DNA from 2 places in the Psychrobacillus sp. MER TA 171 genome. Region 1 is predicted to be linked to the other one. Evidence: a T-box and tRNA genes for the amino acid it is inferred to sense, from the RefSeq annotation. Region 1 holds a T-box; the other holds one or more tRNA genes.
What was found. The T-box of region 1 lies ahead of M3627_RS07245 (valine--tRNA ligase). A T-box ahead of a tRNA ligase gene usually reads a tRNA of that ligase, here a tRNA-Val.

Region 2: it encodes a tRNA-Val, which carries the amino acid that the T-box ahead of M3627_RS07245 (valine--tRNA ligase) is inferred to sense. The anticodon was not compared.

The regions. Positions count from the first base shown of each region.
Region 1 covers NZ_JAMAWN010000005.1:167,176-170,349, forward strand. Annotated here, with positions in the region: gene M3627_RS07235 (hypothetical protein) at 170-856, shown strand; gene M3627_RS07240 (hypothetical protein) at 836-1,027, opposite strand; T-box leader at 1,101-1,327, shown strand; gene M3627_RS07245 (valine--tRNA ligase) at 1,373-3,174, shown strand, end outside.
Region 2 covers NZ_JAMAWN010000042.1:337-3,510, reverse strand. Annotated here, with positions in the region: gene M3627_RS20235 (nitric oxide synthase oxygenase) at 79-1,140, opposite strand; tRNA gene M3627_RS20230 (tRNA-Val) at 1,307-1,379, shown strand; gene M3627_RS20225 (hypothetical protein) at 1,485-1,700, opposite strand; gene M3627_RS20220 (hypothetical protein) at 1,942-2,208, opposite strand; gene M3627_RS20215 (hypothetical protein) at 2,304-2,588, opposite strand; partial or broken gene M3627_RS20210 (IS3 family transposase) at 2,755-3,062, shown strand; gene M3627_RS20205 (hypothetical protein) at 3,057-3,174, shown strand, end outside.

The sequences.
Region 1 (3,174 bases):
TTCTGTTTTATATTTACAAATAGCTGTAAGTACAGGCGAAACTCCCTGAGAAAACAGAAAGAAAGCGAAGGCTGGGGTAAAACTTTTGAAAAGCTGGCATATTCGTAAGGTATTTTTCATATTTTCTTACGTTGAAACATAATTTGTCCTATATGAAGGAGGATGAAAAATGGAAGTTAAAAGTTGGGAAGTTAAGGAACAGTTCTGTTTTCCGCAAAGCTTTGGAGTGCCTAAGGAAGTAAAGACAATCAATGTAACCCCTCAGTATTTTCATGAGGAAATGGACAATATGGTGCATATCAATGGTATTTATCATATTACTTGTCACGTGGAGTTTGAGGAAGGTGAAGTGGAGCATCACGCAACAAGTGAATTTACGGAAATCGAAGACCTAGATTTAAATGGTGAGCTTGGTTATTTTGAATATGCGGTACCGATGAGTGTAGAGATTAGTAAAGATAGAATACAAGCCGAAACGTTACCGACAGTAAGTATAGAAACTATAAATTGCAAAGCAGAGTCAGATGGTATTGAAATCGTATGGCTAGTCAATTGTGAATATGAAACGCATCGTCCTAAAACGGAGGAAGTAGTAGCAGAGGTAAGACAAGAAATGATTGAAGAAGTAGAAGAAATCCTAGTATTAGAGTCTAGTAGCCATAGAGAGGCCTTTGTAAGTAATGAACAGCAGTCCCCACGTACGGTACAGGAACCAGTTCAGGAGCAGACTAATGTGACGATTAAAAATAGAGAAGTGGAAAGCCCGGCTGAGGATGATTCTGAGCTACAGTTTATATTTAATTTGGAGGATGGGTATACCAAGCTTTCCTTTCCATCAAATAATGTCCTTAAATAATAGAAAACCAAGAAATGCTAGAAATACTAGCAAGAGAAAATCCCATGTTGTTGGAACAATTAAAACACGAACAAGTTGAAAGCAACCGATTGGTATAATGATTCCTTTCACGTAAAAACGAGTTCTTCTTAACCAGTCGGGCAGTAAATAGGGGTTGTATCCTCTTTTCATAGTGTTTTCCTCCTTTCACAAGACTATGCTTGACGGCATATAATAATATCCTATACAATAAAAACAACTATATATGGATGCTATGAATGGGAAGAGTAAAATGACACGGTTATCTAAAGAAAGGAAACAATTTGCTGAAATGTTTCCGTTAGCCACCATTTGAAGGTAGCCCAAGAGCAGCTTTTGTGAACTAACAGTAGCAATTGCCGGTTTGAAGCCGTTATCTAATTGAGAGCGTGATGTGTTGTATTGCATCTGCGAATAAAGGTGGTACCGCGAACAAACTCCTTCGTCCTTTAGTGATGATAGGAGTTTTTTTATATTCTTTTTTAAGGAGGAAACGATATGACAAATGAGACAACGATGTCAACCAAGTATGATCCGCAGTCAATCGAAAAAGGCCGCTATGAATGGTGGTTAAAAGGTAAATATTTTGAGGCGCATCCAGAAAGCGAAAAGGAACCATATACCATTGTGATTCCACCGCCTAACGTAACAGGGAAGCTACATTTAGGTCACGCCTGGGATACAACTCTTCAAGACATTATTATTCGCATGAAGCGTATGCAAGGATATGACGCTCTATGGCTACCAGGAATGGACCATGCAGGTATCGCTACACAAGCAAAGGTAGAAGAAAAATTACGTGCTGACAATATTTCGAGATATGACCTAGGTCGTGAAAAATTTGTGGAAGAAACTTGGAAATGGAAAGATGAATATGCAGGACATATTCGCAAGCAATGGTCAAAACTAGGTTTAGGCTTAGACTATTCTCGTGAACGCTTCACTTTAGATGAGGGTCTTTCCAATGCAGTAAAGGAAGTATTTGTTAAGCTTTATAACAAAGGCTTGATTTACCGCGGGGAATACATTATCAACTGGGATCCTGCTACAAAAACAGCACTTTCTGATATCGAAGTAATTCATAAAGATATACAGGGTGCATTCTATCATATGCATTACCCACTTGCAGATGGTACTGGTTCGATCGATGTTGCAACAACTCGACCAGAAACAATGCTAGGGGATACAGCGGTTGCAGTACATCCTGAAGATGAGCGCTACAAACACTTAATCGGAAAAACGGTGAAATTACCAATCGTTGGCCGTGAAATTCCAATCGTAGCAGATGATTACGTAGATATGGAGTTTGGTAGTGGTGCTGTTAAGATTACTCCTGCACATGACCCAAATGATTTTGAAATAGGTAATCGTCATAACCTAGAGCGTATTTTAGTTATGCATGAAGATGGTTCAATGAACAAGAATGCAGCTAAATATGAAGGAATGGATCGCTTTGAATGCCGTAAACAAATCGTAAAAGATCTTCAAGATGCAGGTGTTTTATTTAAAATTGAAGAGCATGCACACTCTGTAGGCCACTCTGAGCGAAGCGGAGCAGTAGTTGAGCCTTACCTTTCTACTCAGTGGTTTGTAAAAATGCAGCCACTTGCAGAAGAAGCGATTAAGCTTCAAGAATCAGAGGGTAAAGTAAACTTTGTACCGGATCGTTTTGAAAAAACGTATTTACGTTGGATGGAAAATATACATGACTGGTGTATTTCCCGTCAGCTTTGGTGGGGACACAGAATTCCAGCTTGGTACCATAAAGAAACTGGCGAAGTGTATGTTGGGCATGAGGCTCCAGCAGACGAAGAAAATTGGAAGCAGGATGAGGATGTACTAGATACATGGTTCTCCTCTGCTTTATGGCCTTTCTCTACGCTAGGCTGGCCGGATGTAGAAAACGAAGAGATGAAGAAGTATTACCCAACAAATGCCCTTGTTACAGGTTATGATATTATATTCTTCTGGGTGTCACGTATGATATTCCAAGGTGTAGAATTTACAGGAACCCGTCCATTTGATGATGTATTAATTCATGGTCTTGTACGTGCAGAGGATGGGCGTAAGATGTCTAAATCCCTCGGCAATGGTATTGATCCAATGGACGTAATTGATAAGTACGGAGCAGATTCACTACGCTATTTCTTAAGCACTGGTTCTTCTCCAGGACAAGATTTACGTTTCTCAGTAGAAAAAGTAGAGGCCGTTTGGAACTTTGCCAATAAAATCTGGAATGCTTCACGCTTTGCGTTGATGAATATGGATGGATTGAAATACGAGGAAATTAATTTAGATGG
Region 2 (3,174 bases), on a different contig from region 1:
TTTAATTTCTATACTTATATTCAGAAAGAAAGACCATCCGCATTTGAACTGGATGGTCTTTTGCTATTTAACTAACTATTAATATGGGTTTGGCTGGTAGGAATAATTTGGCGTTATCTTTTCATTGTTATAAGGCTTGTGAAAGATATGGGTTGTTGCAGGTGACATCGGTGGGATGAGCCAAGTCCAATTCCCAGTGACGTCTCTCCCTGCATCCCGTTCTATTTCCTCAAACTTTTTAAACTGATGAGCAGCCGTATGATGATCCACGATACTCACCCCGTCCTCCTTAAAGGAATATAAAACAGCCGCATTCAGTTCGACCAATGCGCGGTCCTTCCAAAGAGAGGCGTTCGACTTAGTGTTCAAGCCCATTTGCTTAGCAATGGTAGGCAGCATATTATATCGATAATCATCCGCGAGATTACGTGCACCTATCTCTGTTCCCATATACCACCCGTTAAATGGAGCAGCAGCATACGTAATCCCGCCAATTTCCAGCTTCATGCTAGAAATCATCGGAACGGCATACCATTTTAGCTGTAGGTTTTGAAACCAATCCATTTCTGGATGCCGAAAAGGAACCTCTAAAATATACGAATCTGGAATGTCCAAAACCTTTGGAGGCTGATTATTCACTTGAATGACAAGCGGGAGCACATCAAAGTTTGTACCCTTCCCTTTCCAGCCAAACCCCTCGCATACTTTCGTAAAAGCAAGGGAATCAGAATCTCCAATGACTCCATCCTCGGTTTCATAGCCAGCATAACGTATGAGCTGATGATTCCAAACACGAACATCCGTTGAAGAAAAAATGGTAATCGTCGGTCTGATTCGTCCGTCGTTCGAAGCGTACTCGATATGGTCAAGCAATGCCTTGAAAATGTCTTCTTCCTTACATAAATCTCGCTTATCGAAAACAGTCAGACTTTGCCAAAACAAACGACCAATGCATTTATTGCTATTACGCCAAGCAACTTTAGCACCGAACTCCAGCTCCTCCGAAGTATGTACATATGTGCCACAGCGATTGATTTCAACTTCTATTTCTTCCAGGCGAGCAACCATCTCACGTTCCTCTTTACCTGTCTCTATGTAATAAAGTCTTATAAATTCCTGCGCTTCAGTTAACATGATCATAGCCCCTCCCACTATCTCTTCCATCTTAGTGGAAGGGAGCAGTCCCAAACAAGTACCTCAGTAGAGGGAGATGTGAGGAATTTATGACACCCCACTTAGGAGAAAAGAAAAAAACTATATACTACCAACTCTGGTATATGATAAAATCAGATTAACTTTAAAACCCGGTCTTGTAGCTCAGTTGGGAGAGCACCACCTCGACAAGGTGGGGGTCGCTGGTTCGAGACCAGTCGGGACCATATATTAATAGTAGCCACAACCTTTGTTATCACAGGATTTGTGGTTTTTTATTTACACGAAGAATATTTCAATTTTTGTAGTTGGGGTTAAAATGGGGTTAAAATCTAAGTATTATAAGCCCTAAATTTACCGTCCGGAACAGCCCTAGCAAATCCTATTAGAACATCACCTTTCCATGCACCAACAGATATTTCCCGTTTTAACATTTCTTCAATATCTTGTTCTTTTCTATCTTCCCACCAACCTGCATCACTATAAAGTCTAATAAGTTCAGTTGCTTTTATTGGTTTCTCAATAAAACTCTTAACCTCCACTTTCAAACTACCATCCCCAAAAATCTTTCATTATATTACCTCTAAATTTGTGTATTTAATGCCCCCTTGGATTCGTTACATTTTCTGCAACAAGGAAGAAGGTTGTCCCATTCAAAAGTTAGATCTGGAAATATAGACTTAAAATAGTTGCTACTTACTAGCCCGCGATTGTTTTATAACTGTATGATATATAGTTTTCAAAGCATAATAAAAAGCCACATGTGCATGGATGTGACTAAAAAAATTATTATGTTCTTATCCAGTTATTCTCTTCATAACCTTTCAATACTTCTTCAAGATGTTCTTCTGTATTGTAGATTAATTTATGTCTACTTAAAAACACTGTGCAATATTCACCATCAAGATTAATAATAACATATGTAACTATTGTTGGATTTAAGTAAGAAGAAAAACCTTGATCTTCGATTATATCCCCTTTTCTAGGAACAAAAGTAAATTCATCGAAATCATATTCTTTCACCATACAAATTTCACCATCGCCAATAAAAATCATGAATTTTATTTTCAGACTTTTCACCTCCCTTCACACTAATCATAATGTGGATGGAAATGATTATATGTAGTAATAATTTGACTACATACTAAATTTTACTCTTCTTTCATGTCCATCTGAATCAAATGTTTACATTTCGGACATTTACATGTTAACTTGTATGTCTTTTTCTTAGGATTAACTTCATCCGCTAATGTTTGTACTATTCCTGGAAAAGAAAGAGCAACTGCGACAACAGAGATAAAGTTTAAAGGATCCAGTTTACCTTCAATCCCTTGAACTATCAGGACTAGAAGCATGTAAAAGAAAAACAATATTAAGAAGATAGCTAACGTATATTTAATGATTTGATTATAAATTGATTTCACTTTATTCCACATATATTATCCCTCCTTAACTTAAAATACGGGTATAAATGGAAAAAGTTTCATAATAAAAAGCCACATCGAATTTGCAGTGACCTAAAGAAATGAGACAAATAAAAACACCTTTCGTTGAAAAACGGGTATACATTACCTAACTTATCAATACGGAGGTGTTTTTTCTATGGGAACAAGAATCAGTTATCCAGTAGAGGTAAAAATGAAGGCCATTGAAATGCGATTGGCTGGGGTGCCGGTAAAAGAAGTAATGGAAGAGTTAAACATTCGGAACAAAACACAATTGGAAACATGGTTGCGGTGGCATCGAAATGGAGAAACCCACCGCCTCCATCAACCAGTAGGTAAACAATATACCTTCGGTAAAGGACCGGAATATGGTAGTGAGACTGCCAAACTACAGGCAGAGAATCGTTTTTTGAAACAGCAGATTGAAGTCTTAAAAAAGTACAAGGAATTGGAAAGGAAGTGGAGATATTAGAACAATTATACAATGATTATTGCAGTGGATACTCATTTCTACGATATTTAGGGCTTACCTATATTACTGGAATTGATGCACTTCCTAAGTTACAACAAAAAGATG